DNA from 3 places in the Micromonospora sp. RTP1Z1 genome. Region 3 is predicted to be linked to each of the others. Evidence: riboswitches for the same ligand, from Rfam matches in the RefSeq annotation. Region 3 holds a riboswitch; each other region holds the start of a gene.
What was found. Region 3 has a riboswitch for cyclic di-AMP ahead of SLP03_RS12110 (NlpC/P60 family protein). Riboswitches for the same ligand answer to the same signal wherever they lie in the genome.

Region 1 (6,515 bases), on a different contig from region 3:
CGAAATCCAGCATCGAGGGCTGGTACGCGACGTCGGACACGCCGCCGATCCTACCCCGCTGTCGAACAGGCGTACGACGGTCAGCGCCGCAGCATCCGGCGGACCCGGCCGCCCACCGCCTGCTTGACCCGCTCGCGCAGCGGCTGCGCGCGGAGTGCCGGTCCGTGCAGGAGCGGAAATCCCATGTCACCTCCACGCCCGGCTGGCGTCCCGCGTGCCGACCGCCAGTCGGCCCGGAGGCGGTCGGGAATACCAGCCGGTAGGGTGCCCGGCGGCGGCGTCGACCCTGGGGCGCCGTCGTGGGCGGTCCCGGTCGCCCGCCCGCCGACGACCCCGCCGAGGAGGAGACGCGCATGCTGGTGACCCTGGTGACGGTCGGGGTTCCGGCATGACCGGCGCCCCGACCACCGGCGCCGCCGCGGCCCCCCCGGTCGCCGGCCGGCTACCGTCGCTGACCGGGCTGCGCTGGGTCGCCGCCCTGCTGGTCTTCGGCTTCCACGTCGGCACCATGCGGATCGTGGCCGAGCCGGACTACAAGGCGGTCGTCGACTGGCTGTTCACCCTCGGACTCTCCGGCGTGGAGTTCTTCTTCATCCTCAGTGGATTCGTGCTGGTCTGGTCGTACCGGGACGGCGAGCGCCGGCGGACCTTCCTGCGCCGGCGGCTCGCCAAGATCTACCCGAATCACCTGCTGATGTGGGTGGTGGTGCTCCTCGTCGGGCTCTGGTTCGCCGACCCGGTCGATGTCTGGGCGGCGCTCGGGAACCTGGCCCTGGTGCAGGCGTGGAACCCCACCCCCGGCTACTTCTACAGCGTCAACACGGTGAGCTGGTCGCTCTCCTGCGAGCTGTTCTTCTATCTCTGCCTGCCGTTCGTGCTGCCGGTGCTGCGCCGGCTGCGCCCCGCCGCCCTGTGGGCGGTGGTGGTCGCCGCCCCGCTGCTGATCGTCGCGCTGTGGCCCGGTCAGCACCTGGTGCCGGAGGAGAGCCGGTGGTGGCTCACCCAGGTCTTCCCGGTGGTGCGGTCCCTGGAGTTCTGGATGGGTGTGGCCGCGGCCGAGCTGATGCGTCGCGGGCGCTGGCGGGGGCCGGGCCTGACCGCCGCCAGTCTGATCTTCGTGGCCACCTGGGCGGTGACCGCGCAGTGGATCCGGGCGGAGCTCTGGGCGGGCCTGCTGGCGGTGGCGTACCTGCTGGTCATCACGGCCGCGGCCGACGCGGACGTGCGCGGCCGGCGCACCCCGTGGCGGTCCCGGCCGATGATCTGGCTCGGTGAGGTCTCCTTCGCCTTCTACCTGGTGCACGTCTTCGTGATGGTCACCGTGCTCCGGCTGACCGGCCACTACGGGGTGGGGCTGCCGGGCTGGTGGGGTCCGCTCGCCGTGCTCGGCTTCCTGCTGGTGAACCTGGTGCTCGCCGGGGCCCTGCACCGGTACGTCGAGACGCCGATGATGCGCCGACTGGGACCGCCCCGCCGGGCCCGCGCGCAGGCCGTCCCGGCCGGCGTCGTGCCGACCCAGGTGGGACCCGCCTGGGCGGCCGACCGGCAGGCCAGGCCGATCGAGTACGCCGGGCGGCGCGACCCGGCCTGAGCGGCGCGCGCTCTCCGGCCGCCGGTCCGGGGGCGGGCGATGATCGTCGCCACCTCGCCGAGGTGGGAGCGTCCGGCGTTGCGGCGCTGCTGACGTGGATGCGTCGCCGCGCCGTGTCCACCCGGGTCGCCGCCCCGATCCGGCTCGTGGCGACCCGCCCGGCGGCGATGCGGCGCGGCGGCGTCGGCGGTAACGTGGCACCGTGCTTCCGGTCGCACTCACCTGTCCCCTGTGGTGGGTGGCGCGCTGGACCGCCCGCATGCTGGCCAGGCTCGCCGTCGCCGTCGCCTGCTCGCTCGGCGCCGCCGCCCTGCCCGTCGGCGCGGCCGCTGCCGCTCACGGAGCCCCGGTCGCCGATGTCACCTTCGCCGTACCGGGATCCTCCTGGTCCACGACCCCGCCGGCCCTCGTCGGGGCCCGTGCCGCTTCCGAGTCCGACGCCGCCGGCCCGGCCCTGACCGGCTCGGCGGCCCTCGACCTCGTTACCGGGACCGGCCAGCCGGCCCTGCCGGTCGGCATCGCCTCCCCGCCGGCGGCGCCGCGTACCGCGGTGGTCCCGGTCTCCGGGGAGCGCGCCCCGGTCGGCCTCACCCCGGCGGCCCTCGGCTCGCGGGCCCCGCCGGCGCGCTGATCGAACGGCGGGCCGCGCCCGCAGCCGCTCTCCACGAACCTCACCCCCGCACCCGCCCGTCGGCGGCCCGGTGGCGCCCGTTCCGGTCGCGCCCCGCCGCGCCGGGGCGTGCGGACCCCTCCGCCACATCGCTCCCGTGAGGTGCCGACCATGCGAACCGTTCTCTACCAGTTCCTGATCGAGGTTCCGCAGGCCGCCGCCATCTGGTCGGCCCTGCTCCTGCTCCCCCTGGCCCTGCTCGCCGCGCTGGTCGCCCGTCCGGAGCGGGAGGCCACGTCCGACGCCGAGCCGGTTCCCGACCCGGCCGTCGAGGAGGCGGCCCGCCTCGCCGACCTGCGCCGGTACGCCGACGAGGTGGCGGTCGCCGCCGCCGGCGCCGCGCAGACCGCGCGTCGACGGCGGGAACAGTGGCTGCGGGCCCAGGGCGAGGTCGACCGGGCCTGGCGGGCGTACGACGAGGCGGAGAGCGCCGCCCGTCGGTTCGCCGGCGCCGCCGCGCTGCCCGCGCCGCGTACCCCGCGGACCCCGGCCGAGTACGCCGCCCGGGAGCGATGGCTGCACCACGCCGCGATGGTGGCGCACTGGCGGGGTGAGCTGTCGGCGCGGCAGCTCGCCGATGTCCTCGCGGACCGGCACGGGTGGGACCCGCGCCGGCACCCGGCGGAGCAGGAGATCGTCCTCGCCCGGGCGGTACGCGACGGCCGGCTGGCCGGCTACCGCACGGCGGCCGAGCGGGAGCAACGGGCCTGGCGGGACGCCGAGCTGGCGGCCGAGGCGGCCCGCGCCCTCACCGCCGAGGCGTACGCCGCCGCGGCGGCGCTGCGCCCCGGCCCGGCCCCGGTACGCCGCTCGGAGGCGGTGACCCAGACCCGCACCCCGGTGGTGGCCGGCACCGCCCCGACCGGCCCGGCGCGTTGGCGGCCGGCGCGGGTTGGCTGAATCGTGACCTCAAATTCGGTGAGCCGGGTCACCCGATCCGGGAAACGGTCATCCGGAGCAGCTCGGGCCACCGACCCCCGCAATTCCGGGTCGCTCGCGACCCGATGTCCGATTGTCGCCCGACGGTTCCGTGATAACTGCTCGTCCCATTGAGTGACGTCAGTGACGTGCTGTTCCGGTCAGAGTAACGATGACCGAGGTTTAAGCAGGTGGGACGGCTTGGCAGGGCGGCTACCCATCGGTAGTCTCGTCGCGTCCGGTGCGGTTTTCGATCGCAAGAGGCGACGCCGCGCCGACCCGCTCAATCGTGATCTTACGAACCGGGGACCCAGTGCACGTCCGGGGTGAATCCGCGAGCCTCGGCCCGCGGTAGGGCGATCTTCCCGCCCGAATCCGTCAGCTAACCCGGTAGGCGGTGTCGGAAGGAGTTTCTTCCTCGTGCAACCCGATCCCATTCCCCGCTCGTCCCCCCGCCTCCACGGCGCCGCGGTGCCGTCGCTCGCCTGACCGGCGAGCCGATCCCGGCATCCGCCCTGCCGCCCGGTTGACCGGGCGCGCCCCCTACCCAGCGGCCCAGCCCGCCCACGATCCGTCGTCGCGCGTGAGTTCCTCCGCGCGTCGGGCTGGCGTGTGCCGCTCCCGCCCCCCGTGGAGGACCAACGTGAAGCATCACCTGAAGCGGCAGCTGCGGCGTCTCGCCACCGAGCGCCCGTACCAGATCGTCGCCGGCTCCGCCGCCGCGCTCGTGCTGGCCTCCGGCACCGGCGCCCTGCTCGCCAACACCGACGACGCGCCCGTCCGCGAGCAGACCACCACCGTCGCCGTCGCCGAGCTGGCCCCGCGCCTCGGCGAGGTGGCCACCCGTAACCAGCAGCGGATCGCCGCCTCCCCGTCGACCTCGCCCAGCCCCAAGCCGTCGGCGAAGGCGACCTCGGCCAAGCCGGACCCGGACCTGACCCGCAAGGCCGCGCCGAAGCCGCCGTCGACGAAGGTCCTGGACTACACCTACGAGGCGCAGACCGCCTACTGGAACTGCGGCCCGGCCGCGGTCCGGAACGCGCTCAGCGCGAGCGGCGTCGAGACCACCCAGGACGCGATGGTCGCCCCGCTCGGCGCCACCGAGAACGGCACCAACTCCGCCGAGGACACCACCCGCGGGCTCAACCAGATGGTCAAGGGCAACCCGTACCGGACGCACATGATCCCGGGTGCGGCCACCCCGGCCCAGATGGACGAGCTCCAGGCCGACGTGGTGAAGGCGATCACCGACGGGCGGGGCGTCGTCGCCAACATCGCGGGCGACGCCACCGACACCGACGGCGGCTGGCACTCCTTCCCGGGCGGCCACTACATCGCCGTGGTCGGCTACAAGAACGACGGTCGGACCGTGCGGATCGCCGACTCGGCGAACCCGTCGCTGCCGGGGTACTGGGTCAGCACCATCGACCTGGCGAACTGGATGGCCACCCGCGGCTACTCCGCCTGATCCACCCGCTCCACCCGTCGGGCCCCCGCGCACGAGCCCGACGTCGTATGCCCGACGGACCGGCCCGCCGTCGGCTCTCGCGCGTCGTGTCCGAGCGGTGGCACACTGCGCCGTATGGGCGACGAGACGGGTATCCGCCAGCTGTTGCTGCTGCACGGCCTCGGCGCCACCGGCGAGGTGTGGCTGCCCTGGGCGCCGCTGCTGGAGCGCCGGTGGGCGGGGCGTTGGCTCGCCCCCGACCTGGCCGGGCACGGGTGGTCGCCGCCGCTGCCGGCCTACACCTTCGCGGCACTGGCCCGCCGGGTGGTGGAGGGTCTGGGACCGGTCGCGGACCGGCTGGGGCCGCGGGACCGGCTCGTGGTGCTCGGGCACTCGCTCGGCGGGGTGGTGGCGTTGGCGCTGGCCGCGCGGCACCTCGGCCTGCCCGTCGACGCGGTGGTCGGGCTCGGCGTGAAGGCGGTCTGGTCTCCCGCCGAGCTGGACAAGGCCCGGGAACTGGCCGAGCGGCCGGTGACCTGGTTCGCCAGCCGGGACGAGGCCGCCCGCCGCTACCTGCGCGTCTCCGGCCTCGCCGGCCTCTTCGCCCCGGACCACCCGGTGGTCGACGCCGGGCTGCGCCGGGAGGACGGCCGTTGACGGCTGGCGATGGATCCGGCCGCGTTCGGGGTGGGGGAGCCGCCGCTGCCGGCCCTGCTCACGGCGACGGACGTGCCGGTGCTGCTGGCCCGGGGCGAGCAGGACCCGATGGTGACCGACGCTCAGCTCAAGGAGTTCGGCGTCCCGGTGGCCACCTTGCCCGGCGTCGGGCACAACGCCCACATCGAGGACCCGGAGGCCGTCCTCGCCCTCCTCGACCCGTTCCGCTGACGCCCGCCTCCCGGCGGGGTGCCGGTCAGGGCGTGGCGGACAGGGACGACTCGTCCTGGGCGACGGCGTCCGCGGCCCGGGGCGCCGGCAGGTTCCAGTCCGGTTCGAGCTGCCGGCGGGCGGCGTCGAGGAATGCCTCCGCGTACGAGTCGGCCGGGAAATCGCCCAGGTAGCGACTCCGGGTGGCCCAGCGGTCCCCCGCCTTCGGGTCGGTGTCGAGCAGTCGGGTCAGCACCTCGTCCACGTTGGACATGTCGCGGCGCAGCACGTAACCGGAACCGGCCAGCGGGAACCGCTCGACGAAGTGCTCGCCGTCGACGCCCATGTCGGTCACCGCGTACGGCTTGCCGGAGTAGAGGTAGTCGGAGATGACCCCGGAGACGTCCGAGACCAGCGCGTCGGAGCGGTTGACGCACTCGGTCAGGGTCAGCTCGCGGGCGGCCGCCGCGCCCCACAGGTGCGCCCGGCCGGTCTTCGCCCGGTCGGCGGCGAGCAGTTCCGTCAGCCGGGCCAACTGCCGGGCCGAGGTCGGGTTCTGCGCGGTGTACGGGTGGGTCCGCAGGATCACCGTGGCACCTCGGTCGAGCAGCCGACGGATCACCGTCTCGGCCACCGGCAGGGAGCAGTAGTTCGCGTCGGCGTGGTGCCCGGTCCAGGTCGGGGTGTAGAGGACCGTCGCGGCGGCCACGCCGCGCGCCGGCTCCCGGCGTACCTCGATCGCCTCCACCTGGGGGCGGCCGACCACGACGAACTTCTCCGCGGGGATCTCCACGCCGGCCCGGGCGTACCGGTCGATCGCCGCCGGCCCGGCCACGAAGATCCGGTCGAAGATCGCCGAGACCGGGTTGGCGCTGGGGGCCTTGTCGCTGTCGCCGTGGTGCAGCTGCACGTGGGTGAGCTGGGAGAAGCGGACGCAGTGGCTGTTCTTCGCGCCGTGGTTGACGTAGAACGCCGCCCGCAGGCTCGGCACCAGCGCCTCGTCCAGCGTCTTCAGCGTCGGG
Region 2 (6,515 bases), on a different contig from region 3:
CGCTTGGCGCGGGCCTCGAAGTAGCGGCCGGCGAGGATGAAGACGGTCACCCCGGCCGCCGCCTCCAGATAGATGTTGCCGGCGCCGTCGGTGCGGGTGATGTCGAAGCGGAACGGGTGGGTCATCCCGGGCATGCCGGCGTCGCCGAGGAAGAGCGCCCAGAGCGACCAGCCGAACGCGGCCAGGGTGCCCAGCGAGACCAGGGTGTCCATGGTGGCGGCGCCGTGCCGCAGGTTGATGAGGGCGGCCCGGTGGAACGGCAGCCCGCCGTAGACCACGACCGGGGCGGCCAGGGTCAGCGACAGCCACTGCCAGTAGTCGAACTGCCAGGCCGGCACCATCGCGAGCAGGATCACCGGTACGGTCAGCGCCACCGACACCCACAGCCGGGTACGCAGTCCGCGCAGTTGGTCCACCGGCTCGCCGGCCGGCTCCGCCCCGCCCGGCTTCGGCGGGGGCGGCACGACGGCGGTGTAGCCGGTCTTCTCCACGGTGGCGATCAGGTCGGCGGGGGCGACCGCGTCGGCGTACCGGACGGTGGCCTTCTCGGTGGCGTAGTTGACCGTGGCCTCCACGCCGTCCATCCGGTTGAGCTTCTTCTCGATCCGGGCGGCACAGGACGCGCAGGTCATGCCGCCGATCGCCAGTTCGATCAGGTTCGGGGCGACCGGTAGGGACTTGGCGGTCGATGTCATCGCGGCACCTCCTGTCAATTGTGCCCGTGGCCGGGGGCGCCGTGCCCGGCGTCGGCGGTCGGGGAGGCCGGGGCGGCCGGCGCGGCCGTGGTCGCGGGGACGCCCGGGTCGCCGGCCACGACGGTGAACTCGGCGGTGTGCACGGCGCCGCCGTGCCGGAAGTCCAGGAAGAGGCGGTAGCTGCCGGCCGAGGGCACCTCGGCGAAGAAGGTCACCGCCGGCCCGGCCGCGGTGCGCCCGTCGCCGGGTGCGCCGTCCGGGTGGACGTGCAGGTACGCCAGGTCGCCCTGCCGCAGCGCCACCAGGTGCCCGTACGCCCCGAGGTAGGGCTGAAGGTCGGTGACCGGCTTCCCGTCCCGGCTGACGGTCAGGGTCAGCTGGGCGGTACGGCCGGGCTGCGGGGTGCCGGTGAGCGTGACGGTGTAGCCATCGACGGTGGCGCTGGTGGCCGGCGTCGGCAGCGGCCGCTCCTCAAGGGCGCCGGGGACGGTGACGTCGACCCCTAGGGTCAGCGGCTCCCCGCCGGTCGGGGTGAAGTCGGCGAACGCCCGCCAGACGCCGGGGCCGGCGAGCGGCGAGGCGACCCGCCAGGTGCCGTCGGCGGCCAGCTCCGGGTGGACGTGCCGGAAGCCGGAGAGGTCCCGGCGGGCGACGATCAGGTGCATCCGCTTGTCGTGCGCCACGTCGTAGCGGGTGACCGGCGCGCCGTCCGGGCCGGTGATCCGGAAGGCGAACTCCCCGGCGGGCTCGGTGACCGGTTGCATCGTGTAGCCGCGGTCGGAGACGAGCAGTCCGCCGGGCAGGTGGCTGGTGGGGGCGGCGCCGGTCGCGTGGTCACCGTCGGCGTGACCGGCGTTGGCGGCGTCGTGGCGGGTCGCGACGGCGGGGGTGTCAGGGCCGGCCACCTGGCCGACCCCGTACGCCGCGCCGAACACCGCCGCGAGGCCGAGGGCGAAGCCACTCAGCTTCGTCGCCGTGTTCATCGTGATACCTCGGTTCCTTAGGGTCCGCGGACCCGTCACGCCCCGACGAGGTCGTAGCCGGCCTCGTCCATGGCGGCGCGGACGGTGTCCGTGTCCAACGGGCTCTCGCTGGTGACGCTGACCCGGCCGGAGGCCAGGTCGACCTGGACGTCGCTGACGCCCGGGATCGCGCCGACCTCGGCGCTCACCGAGTTGACGCAGTGCCCGCAGGTCATGCCCTGCACCTGGTAGGTGGTGGTGACCATCGCAACTCCCCTTCCGCCGGTCCCATGCTATCTCGCATTACCGGTACCCCCTTGGGGTATCAGCAGATCAGCACCGTACCATACCCCCGAGGGGTACGCTATCCTGGGCGTCATGACCGCACCGACGACCCCGACCCGGGGCTACACCGCCAGCAAGGACCAGCTCCTCGCACGGCTCCGCCGCATCGAGGGCCAGGTCCGCGGCATCGAGAAGATGGTCGACGACGACCGCTACTGCATCGACGTGCTCACCCAGATCTCCGCCATCCAGGCCGCCCTCGACAAGGTGGCGCTCGGCCTGCTCGACGGCCACGCCCGGCACTGCATGCACGAGGGCGCCGCCGAGGGCCGGGCCGACGAGATGGCCAGCGAGATGATGGCCGCCGTCGGCCGGCTGATGAAGCGCGGCTGACTAGCATTCCCGACGACGGCCGCGGCGACCGCCGCGCCGCGGGCGCCCCCCGCCGGTCCGGTGAACCGACCGGCCCGGGGACACGTACTCCGCCGTGAGCATCGTTGGGAGACACACCATGGGCGCCGACCACAGCGGTCCCGCTCCGTCCGCCCCGCCGCGGGTACGACGGATCCTCGTCGGGACGGTGGTCCCGCTGTTCGTCCTCACCGTGCTCGCCGCCCTGGTGCTCTGGCCCCGGGACACCCCGGCACCGGACCGGGCCGCGGACGTGCCGCGGTACCACGGCACGGTGAGCCGGGTGGTGACCGAGCCGTGCCCGCCTGCGGCGGAGGTGCCGGAGGGCACCCCGGGCGGCTCGACCGGGCCCTGCGGCAGGGTCGGCGTCGCGGTCGAACAGGGCCCGGACGCCGGCCGCCAGGTGGAGACGCCGATCCCCGCCGGCCCCGGCGCGCCCACGGTCGAGGTCGGCGACCGGATCATCCTGGTGGAGTTGGTGGATCCGGCCGATCCCGCCACGAAGAGCTACAACATCGCCGAGCACCAGCGGGGCAAGCCGCTGATCTGGCTGGCGGCGCTCTTCGCCGTCGCCATCGTCGCATTCGGCCGCTGGCGGGGGCTGGCCGCGCTGGGCGGCCTGGCCGCGAGCTTCGCGATCCTGCTCGGCTTCGTGCTGCCGGGGATCGGCGCCGGCCAGCCGCCGCTGCTGGTGGCGATCGTCGGCTCGGCGCTGATCATGTTCGTGGTGCTGTACCTGACCCACGGGATCACCGCGCAGACCTCGGTGGCGGTCCTCGGCACCCTCGGCAGCCTGGTGCTGACCGGCATTCTCGGCACGCTCGCCACCGCGGCCACCCACCTGACCGGGTTCGGCAGCGAGGACGCCACCACCCTGTCGATGTTCCAGCACGACGTCGACCTGCACGGGCTGCTGCTGGCCGGCATCGTCATCGGCTCGCTGGGCGTGCTGGACGACGTGACGGTCACCCAGGCGGCCACCGTCACCGAACTGGCGCACGCGAACCCGGGGCTGTCCCGGTTGCAGCTGTACCGGGCGGCCACCCGGGTCGGCCGGGCGCACATCGCCTCCACGGTCAACACCATCGTGCTGGCGTACGCGGGCGCCTCGCTGCCGTTGCTGCTCCTGCTCGTCGCCGACTCGCGAGCGGTGAGCGAGATCCTCACCAGCGAGTTCATGGCGCAGGAGATCGTCCGCAGCGCGGTGGCCACGATCGGGCTGATCGCCGCCGTCCCCCTCACCACCGGTCTGGCCGCCCTGGTGACCACCGCCGGTCGGGGCGCGGCGGCGGGGTCCGCCGCGCCGGCGTCCCGTCCCCGCGCGGAACCCGCCGCCGCGCTTGCGGCGCTCAGCGCACGACGCACCGGCGCCGCACCGGGCGCCCCCGACGGCTGGGCCGGACCGGAAAGGAGCACGGACACCGCATGGTGAAACTGCGCAGCGTGACCGCCCGCGCCAAACGCGATGCTGGTCACGGAGCGGCACGCCGGATTACCACTTTTAGTCGGCTTCCGGACGTAGATCCTCGGGAGCACTCTCGGGTAACCTCGCTGCCGGTCACCGCCGAAGGCGCGCAGCGGCGCCTGCGGTACCGCCGCCCAATCGCCGCACGGCGAGCCGGGGAACCAGGTACATGGGGTGAATCCGCGCGAGCGGTAGGGGCCACTTCCGTCCCGAACCCGTCAGCTAACTCGGTCGGCGGTCGATGGAAGGGAACACTGTGACGGCACCTCTGCGCCGCTGGTTGACACCCGTGGTGGCCGTGCTCACCGCGTTCGCCATCGTCGTCGGCCCCGCCCCGGCGATCGCGGCGCCGACGACACCTCCCACCCCCTCGGGGCACGAGGAGGACGCCGAGAAGCCGCTCATCACCGACGCCATCGAGGCCGCCAACCGCAACTACGTCCAGGCGAAGACCAAGCTGGCGAAGTCGAAGCAACGCCAGCTCCAGCGCGCCGCGGAGGTACGCGGGGCGCAGAGCCAACTGGACGCCCTGCGCCCACAGGTGACCCAGATCGCGGCGCAGTCGTACCGGACCGGCCGGATCGGCGCGGTCGCCATGCTGCTGGAGAGCAACACCCCGGACTCGTTCGTCCGGCGGGCCGCCGCGCTCGACGAGCTGAACATGGTCAACGCGCAGAAACTCGCCGAGGTCAACACGATCAAGACCCGCGCCGAGCAGGCCAAGCTGGCGCTCGACGCCGAGGTGCGCGCGCAGCAGACGCTGACGAACGCGATGGCCCGGGAGAAGGTCGAGACGGAGAAGGCGCTCGCCCTGGTCGGCGGGAAGGGCTTCACTGGCGGTCTGGTCTCGGCCACCTCACCGGTCGCCCGGATCGGTCCCGGTCGCACCGCGGACGGGGACTGGAAGCCCGAGTCCTGCAGCGAGAACGACCCCACCACCTCCGGCTGCATCACGCCGCGCACACTGCACGCGTACAAGGAGGTCAAGCGGGCGGGCTTCAACCGCTTCGTCGGCTGTTACCGGTCCGGCGGGCCGTGGGAGCACCCGAAGGGCCGGGCCTGTGACTGGTCGTTGCAGAACAGCGGGTTCGCCCCCTGGCACAACAACGACACCCGGATGTACGGCAACAACGTCGCCGCCTTCCTGATCCGCAACGCGGACCAGCTCGGCATCTACTACGTGATCTGGAACCGGCAGATCTGGTTCCCGGCGACCGGCTGGAAGTCCTACAGCGGGCCCTCCAACCACACCGACCACGTGCACATGTCGCTGCTCTGACCGACGACGTACCCCGGCCGAGGGGCCGCCCCGCGACCCGCGGGGCGGCCCTTCGGCCGTTGTCGTGGGTGGTCGGGGTCAGCCGCCGACGGCGGCACGCGCGGCGCGGCCGGGCTGCGCGGGCGGCGGCAGAGTCACCGCACCCGCCGGGACCGTGGTCACCGTCCGCACCTGACCGGCGCTGAGCTGGTACGACATGCCGACCACCGCGCACCGCCCGGCGGCCACCTCGCTGGCCAGGACGGCGGAATTGGCCAGCAGCGCCTCGACGGTCTGCGCGATGTGGATGTCCACGATGCCGTCGATCTCCTCTACGCCCTGCGCCGCGGCCCGGCGCAGGCTGGGCACCACGGCGTCGATCAACGCGCCGAGGTGCCCGGCGGGGAGCCGGCCGGTGGTGACCGCCTCCCGGGCGGCCTGCACTGCGCCGCAGGAGTCGTGCCCGAGCACCAGCACCAACGGCGTGCCGAGCACCGTAACGGCGTACTCGACGCTGCCGAGCACCTCGGGACCGACCGTGTGGCCGGCGGTCCGGACCACGAAGAGGTCGCCCAGACCGCGATCGAAGATGATCTCCGCGGCGAGGCGGGAGTCGGAGCAGCCGACGATCACCGCGAAGGGGTGCTGACCGTCGGCGACCGCCGCGCGGTGGCCGGCGTCCTGGTTGGGGTGGCGCGGAACGCCGGTGACGAAACGTCGGTTTCCGGCGTTCAGCTCGACGAGCGCCTGCTCGGGAGTGGTCGGGGTCAATTCCCTCACCTCGTCCTCGCGCGGAACGACCTGGTCAGCCGGGCCGGCGGCGCAGGCCGCCTCGCCACCAACCGTCACACGCAGCCAAAGATACGTCAAGATTTACGTGATACGGATTTCATACATTGAGCGAGACTTGACCACGGGACCGGCGCGCCACCGCTGCCGGGACGGCCCGACGCCGCCCCGGCGAGGGCAGGGCCGGAAACGCGAACGAAGGGCCATACGATGACGCACATGGCGACGACAGCAGGCCAGAACGGGAGCAGCCGGAACTGGACGTTTCTCACCAACCACGGGCACGTGCTGCTGGCCATCGCGCGCAACCCCACCGCCCGGCTGCGCGACGTCGCCGACGAGGTGGGGGTGACCGAGCGGGCCGCACAGGCCATCGTGGCCGACCTCGAGGCGGGCGGCTACCTGAGCCGCACCCGGGTGGGGCGGCGCAACGAGTACACGGTCAACCCGAGCGGCCACTTCCGACACCCAGCCGAGGCCGACCAGCAGGTCGGCGCCCTGCTCGCCCTCTTCGCCGCCGAACCCGCCACCGGCTCCTGACCCCGGCCGCCGCAACGGCGTTCTCGACGGGCGCGGCGAGCCCGATGTGGAGAGTCGGACGAGCGGCTGACCTGGCTGACCGAGGACGAGATGGCCTGGGGTGAGGGTGG
Region 3 (6,515 bases):
CTGGCGCACACGCAGAATTCGTTGCCTTCGGGGTCGGCAAGCACGACGTAGGGGTCCCTCGGATCGTCGTCGTGCCGTACGTAACTGGCACCGAGTCCGACGAGGCGTTGCACCTCACCCTCTTGGTCGTCGCTGTAGAGATCGAAGTGCATTTGATCGCGGGCGCTGACCGGACTGGCTGCGACCTGTAGCGAGACGTTGACCCGAGGCCCACGCAATACCCGGAAGCGGCCATCATCGCTGCCGGGACCAGGAGTGAGATCCAGCGCAGCGGCCCAGAACTTCGTCATGGTCTCAAGATCGGAACAATTGATCACGACACTACCGAGACGTATCCCCATGGTCTTCTTTTACCCCGAAGGCGCGGCGCGGGCCATCCGTGGGCCAGTAGCCGGGGCGCACAGGGGGCGGCGGGTTCAGCCGGTGGAAGCATTTGCCTCGACGAGTTCGGTGAATATCTCGGAGGGCTTCTTCCAATCGTGGATCTTACGGGGTCGGTCGTTGATCTCGGAAGCCACCATTGCCAGATATTTGGGGTCGGAGGTGATTGGGACGCCCTTGGGGAAGTACTCGCGCAGGATCCGGTTGGCGTTCTCGTTGCTGCCGCGTTGCCAGGGTGAGTGCGGGCGGGCGAAGTACACCGGCAGCCCGGCGGCGGTGATCCGGGCGTGGCCGGCCATCTCCGACCCGCAGTCCCAGGTCAACGACCTGGCGAGCTGTGGCGGTAGGGTCCCGGCGGCGGCGATGATCGCGTCGCCGACGGTCAGGGCGTCCCGGCCGGTCAGCGGGACCAGGACCACGAACCGGGAGGTGCGCTCGACCAGCGTCGCTACCGCGCTCTTGCCTGCCTTGCCGATGACCAGGTCGCCTTCCCAGTGCCCGGGGACCTGTCGACCCTCGACCTCGGCGGGGCGTTCGTCGAGGTAGCGGGGTTCACGGATCCGCGGCGCAGGCTGGGGGCGAGACCCGCCACGACGGGCGGTGCGGCCGGTGCGTAGCCGGATCAACTCCCGAGCCAGAGTGGACACCGGCTGGGCGTACACCCACTGGTAGATCGCCTCGTGAGACACCCGGTAAGCCTGATCGTCGGGGTAGTCGAACGCCAGCCGACCCGCGATCGACGCCGGCGACCAACCCAGCCGCAGACGCTCGCGTACCACCTCCCGCAGGCCCGGGGCCCGCTCGACCGCCCACGTCTTCGGCCTACACCGGACAACCGTCGCCGCCGCGTCGGCCGCCGCGGCCCGGTACCCGGCCCGGCCGCCGTGCCGGGCAACCTCCCGCGACACCACCGACGGATCCCGGCCGATCAGCACACCGATCTGCTTGTACTCCAAGCCTTCGGCCAAGCCACGGGATATCTCTTCCCGATCAGCCAAGGTCAACATTGCACGCACGGCGGCACATCCTGCCCCACCCAACCGGCAAGATCAAATGCTACGACCGGCTGAACCTGCCGGCACGAGCGGACACTAGGCGCAACTGGAGCGGCCACCAGCTGCAGGCGTTTCGGGCATCACGGTCGGCTGAGGACGCTCTTCCAAACTGGCGGTGCCGTTGGAGCCTGGCTACGTCACGTCCGGGGATTCGCCACGTCTGCTATCACGTGGCCGGTACCTGAGGAGGCCGAGTGCGAGGAACACGACCGCCACGGCCGCCAGCGTCCACGCTGTTGCGGGGCCGAACGCGCCGCTGAGTCGGCCGAGATACCCCACTGCGAGTAACAAGAAGGAGAGCCCACCGCAGAGAAACCACATCCCTGCATCGACCGGGCGTCTCCACCTCCTTTGGGCAAAAGGCGACATGCGGCGCGTCAGTAGTAGACGAAGACCGTAGCCGGCTAGGGCCAGGCCGCCGATGCCCAACAGCACTTGGAACAAGTCCCGGGGGTCCATAGATCTGCCTCTACCCGGGGGGCCTGGTTGGCAACCAGGTCGAGGCAAGGGCGGGCCGCCTTGACAGCAGCGATTGACAGCAACGGCCTCGGACTGTGACGCACGGGCGAGGACGCCAGCAGGCTCTGTGCCAGGGGCCAAGCGCCGGTCCGGACCGACTGGGACAGCACCGCCGAGGCTACGGATCAGGCGGTCGCGGCATGCCAGCCACGTGCCAGTAGTCGGTGTCCCGGACGGGCACGAGCGGGCGTGAGTCGTGGCCCACTCCCCTGCCGCCAGCAGGCGTTTCGGGCATCTCGGCGCGGTGATCTTCGTCCTTCCAAACTGGCGCTCCCGGGTCCAAGCTCCAGCTACGCCGAGAACTGCCGGTACACCGCGAGAAGTAGCAGAGCGATGCCGACCGCAGCCGTTGCCCAGCCGGCGCGCAGAGTTGCCGTTGGATGGCGAGGCCACCAGCCGCCCGGAGCCCAGGCAGGGAGGAGGGGATCCTTGCCTCGGGACCGACGCCGCCGATACACGTAGCCCTGGCCAACCGAGATGAGGCCAAGGACGATGACCAACAGCGCGAAGAGCGCCAGTTCCATCGGCTGCGCTTCGGCTCCCGCTGCAACAAGCATCTACAGATCATGACTTGTCCTGCCCGGCATGCCATTAGCGTGCCATTGGGCGAGGACAGCACGGGCCAGCCGAGGCCACGAGAGACCGCCGAGACCAGGCCGTCACGCCAGTAGCCAGGCAGACATCGACAATTCCCAAGCTGACAGTGCGCTTCGAGTGCGGTCAGCGGAGCAGGCCTGGCGTTCGGTTTCCGCGACCGCCAGGCCGTCTCCAGGCCGTCACAGGTTCGCGACCGGCCACCGATGTCCCCCACGCCTCACCACCCCCGCCGCAGGTGACAGGCACGATGACCACCGCCACCAGTGACAGCCAAGCCCGCATGGCATCTCTGGCGCACCTGGCCGACCCGTTGACGGCGGAAGGGGCCCCCGCCGCGTGGGAGCCCCTTCCGGCGGATCAGCCCGGTCGGCCGTAGCTGTTGATCTGGCCGTCGTCGACGCGTTTCATCGTGATCGGCTTGCCGGACTGGGAGGCGTGCACCACCCAGCCGCCGCCGACGTACATGCCGACGTGGTGCAGGTCGCTGTAGTAGAAGACCAGGTCACCGGGGCGCAGTTCGCTCCGGCTCACCCGGCGGGTGACGTCGTGCTGCTGCCGGGCGTTGTGCGGCAGCGAGACGCCGGCCTTGCCCCAGGCGGCCATGGTCAGGCCGGAGCAGTCGTAGTGGTCCGGGCCGGCGGCGCCCCAGACGTAGATCTTGCCGATCTGGGCGCAGGCGAACTTGACCGCGACCCCGGCGGGGCCGCCCGGATAGCCGGACGGGCAGGGCGCGGGCCGCAGCGGGCCGCCGCCACCGCTGCCGTAGACCTTGAGCCGGAGCTTGTCCAGCTTGGCGATCTCGGCGTTGATCTGCGTTTTCTTCGCCGCGAGCTGGGCCTCGGTCCGAGTGAGCTGGGCGACCATTTGGTCCAACGGCTTCTTCTTGGCGGCCAGCTCGTCGCGGAGTTCGACGACGTTGCGCACCTGCTGCTGCTGGCGGTGGGCGAAGCGGTCGAGCAGTTCGAGGCTGGCGACCACGTCGCCCGGCGAGCGGCTGCCCAGCAGCGCGTTCACCGTCGACATGCTTTCGCCCTTGTACGCGTTGACGGCGAGGCCGCCGACCTGGCCCATGGCGAGGTCGACCTGGAGCTGCAACGGGGCGATCTGCTTGGCCAGGGCGTCCGCCTGCTTGCGCTTGACGGCGAGGTCCTGACGGGTGGCGTTGTGCTGCTCGATGATCGGTTCGAGCTTGTTCCAGTCCTGGTCGATCTGGCGCTCGATCTCGGTGACCGACGGTTCTGCATGGGCCGCCGTGGCGCCGCCGGTCAGGATGACGGCGGTGCCGGCCAGGGCGGCGAGGGCGGTGGTGAAGCGGGACCAGCGTGGACGCGGCGGAGCCGTCATCCGGTCTGTCGACCGGACCGACGGTGGCCGCGGGGCATGGTATGCCACCGGGCTTTCGTTCTCCTTCTTCGCTGACCGCCTACCGGGTTAGCTGACGGGTTCGGACGGGAAGGGAGCCGCCCTACCGCAGTGCTGCGGATTCACCCCAGATACCTGGGTCCCCGGCTCACCCGGAGGCGACTCGGCGGTGTCGGACCGTCACCACCCGGGTTGGACGATGCACACACCGGTCGACGATTGACCAGAGTAGAGATCTCCGTTATCGATCCGCAACCCGCGACGCCGTGACACTCCGTACCCGATGCCCGGAACGGGCGGGGAACCGCTGAAGAAAACTTTCATCCAACATCATTGACAGGTAAGTATTGACCCGGAGCCATGTCCGGGGCGAGGGTGAGCACGCAGTTACCCCCACCTGACCTGGAGGTTCCATGCACCTCTCACCCGTGCCGCCGCGCGGCCGGATCCTGCTCGCCGCCGCCATCGCGGCGGCCACCGCCCTCCTCACCGCCGGACCGGTCGCCGCGCAGCCCCTCACCGCCGGACCGGACGAACCCATCGACCGCCAGCAGCAGTACGCCGCCGCCGCGGCCGAGTACGGCGTGCCGGAGAACGTCCTGCTCGGCGTGTCGTACCTGGAGTCCCGCTGGGACACCCATCCCGGCCAGCCCAGCACCAGCGGCGGCTACGGCCCGATGCACCTGACCGACGCCGAACAGGTCGCCGCCACGCCGTCCAGCGCACACGTCGACGAGAACGAGGACCCCCGGGGCGACGAGTCCCGGCCTCTGGTCGTCGACACCGCCGCGGCGGCCGAGCCGACCGGGGACCTGCTGCCGTCGGCGTCCCTGCAGACCCTCGACGCCGCCGCCGCGCTCACCGGCGTAGCCGAGGAGACGCTGCGCACCGACGCCACCGCCAACATCCGCGGCGGGGCGGCGCTGCTCGCGTCGTACCAGAAGGAACTGGCCGCGCCGGTCGGCGCCGGCAGCGACCCGGCGGCCTGGTACGGCGCGGTGGCCCGGTACTCCGGCGCGGACACCGAGGATGCCGCCGCCGCCTTCGCCGACGAGGTGTACGACCAGATCCGCGTCGGCGCCAGCCGGACCACCGACGACGGCCAGCGGGTCACCCTCGCCGCCCGCGAGGTGACCCCCGACGAGTCCGGGCTGCACCGGCTCGGGCTGCGCCGCGCCGAGCGGCCGGACGGCCTGGAATGCCCGGTCCGCCTCGCCTGCGAGTGGATCCCCGCGCCGTACGAGCAGTACGGCCCGAAGCCGGGCGACTACGGCAACCACGACCTCGGCGACCGGCCGGCCCAGCAGAAGATCGAGTACATCGTCATCCACGACACCGAGGGCTACTTCGGCCCCAGCGTGAAGCTGGTGCAGACCAAGACCTACCTGGGCTGGCACTACACGCTGCGCTCGGTCGACGGCTACGTGGCCCAGCACATCAAGGCGAAGGACGTCGGCTGGCACGCCGGCAACTGGTACGTCAACGCCAAGTCCATCGGCATCGAGCACGAGGGCTTCGCCGGCCACGGCACCTGGTACACCGAGGCGATGTACCGGACCTCGGCCAAGCTGGTCCGGCACCTGGCGCTGCGGTTCCAGATCCCGCTGGACCGGCAGCACATCCTCGGCCACGACAACGTCCCCGGCACCACCGCCGGGACCGTGGCCGGGATGCACTGGGACCCGGGCCCGTACTGGGACTGGTCGCATTACTTCGACCTGATGAAGGCACCGTTCCACTCGACCGGCACGCCGCACACCGGCCTGGTCACCATCGACCCGGACTACGCCACCAACCAGCCGGCCTTCGTCGGCTGCAACCAGCAGCCGCCGGGCGTCCCGAAGCCCACCCCGCCGGCCGCGCCCTGCCCGCTGCGCGGCTCCTCCTCGGTCGTCCTGCACACCGCGCCGAGCGACACCGCCCCGCTGGTCAACGACCGCGGGCTGCGGCCGAACGGCACGCCGGACACCATGTACATCTCCGACCACGGCGCCCGCGCCTCGGCCGGTCAGACGTACGCCCTCGCCGACGTCCAGGGTGACTGGACCGCGATCTGGTACCTCGGCCAGAAGGCCTGGTTCCTCAACCCGGCCTCGGCACCCACCGCCAAGTGGGCGCAGGGCTTCGTGGTGACGCCCAAGCCGGGCAGGACCACCATCCCGGTGTACGGCCGCGCCTACCCCGAGCAGGCCGCCTACCCGGCCACCATCCCGTACCAGACCATCTCGCCGCTGCAGTACACCTTCCCGGCGGGCCAGCGGTACGCGCTCGGCGGCGTCCTGCCGGGCGAGTACTACCGGGCGGTCTCCTTCGACGGCTCCGCCCCCGGTGACCGGACCGTGGTCCGGGGTGAGAACCGGTACGTGCAGATCCAGTTCGGCCACCGGGTGATGTTCGCCAACCTGGACGACGTGCTGATCCTGCCGGCCGCGGTGGGCGCGCCGCGGTAGTCACCGCACGCACGAGGAAGGCCCCCGGTCAGCTCGACCGGGGGCCTTCGTCGTCGGATCGGATCAGGTGACCCGGCGGTAGCCGGCCACCGGCTGTGTGCTGACCTTGCTCACCTGGACCGGCTTGCCGGTCCGGGGTGCGTGCACCATC

Region 1: another riboswitch for cyclic di-AMP. It lies ahead of SLP03_RS00425 (C39 family peptidase); the one in region 3 lies ahead of SLP03_RS12110 (NlpC/P60 family protein).
Region 2: another riboswitch for cyclic di-AMP. It lies ahead of SLP03_RS11480 (hypothetical protein); the one in region 3 lies ahead of SLP03_RS12110 (NlpC/P60 family protein).

What each region holds. Positions count from the first base shown of each region.
Region 1 is NZ_JAPFQV010000001.1:84,442-90,956, forward strand. It holds gene SLP03_RS00405 (alpha-ketoglutarate-dependent dioxygenase AlkB) at 1-40, opposite strand, end outside; gene SLP03_RS00410 (acyltransferase) at 389-1,591, shown strand; gene SLP03_RS00415 (hypothetical protein) at 1,794-2,222, shown strand; gene SLP03_RS00420 (hypothetical protein) at 2,373-3,161, shown strand; cyclic di-AMP (ydaO/yuaA leader) riboswitch at 3,450-3,591, shown strand; gene SLP03_RS00425 (C39 family peptidase) at 3,823-4,647, shown strand; gene SLP03_RS00430 (alpha/beta fold hydrolase) at 4,762-5,283, shown strand; gene SLP03_RS00435 (hypothetical protein) at 5,293-5,514, shown strand; gene SLP03_RS00440 (CDP-glycerol glycerophosphotransferase family protein) at 5,540-6,515, opposite strand, start outside.
Region 2 is NZ_JAPFQV010000017.1:37,560-44,074, forward strand. It holds gene SLP03_RS11455 (heavy metal translocating P-type ATPase) at 1-695, opposite strand, end outside; gene SLP03_RS11460 (hypothetical protein) at 710-1,678, opposite strand; gene SLP03_RS11465 (copper ion binding protein) at 1,714-1,923, opposite strand; gene SLP03_RS11470 (metal-sensitive transcriptional regulator) at 2,036-2,335, shown strand; gene SLP03_RS11475 (YibE/F family protein) at 2,454-3,785, shown strand; cyclic di-AMP (ydaO/yuaA leader) riboswitch at 3,940-4,071, shown strand; gene SLP03_RS11480 (hypothetical protein) at 4,075-5,097, shown strand; gene SLP03_RS11485 (carbonic anhydrase) at 5,176-5,847, opposite strand; gene SLP03_RS11490 (helix-turn-helix domain-containing protein) at 6,076-6,405, shown strand.
Region 3 is NZ_JAPFQV010000018.1:77,953-84,467, reverse strand. It holds gene SLP03_RS12125 (VOC family protein) at 1-341, opposite strand, end outside; gene SLP03_RS12120 (IS30 family transposase) at 417-1,379, opposite strand; gene SLP03_RS12115 (hypothetical protein) at 2,246-2,512, opposite strand; gene SLP03_RS12110 (NlpC/P60 family protein) at 2,910-3,896, opposite strand; cyclic di-AMP (ydaO/yuaA leader) riboswitch at 3,958-4,093, opposite strand; gene SLP03_RS12105 (peptidoglycan recognition family protein) at 4,328-6,364, shown strand; gene SLP03_RS12100 (C40 family peptidase) at 6,428-6,515, opposite strand, start outside.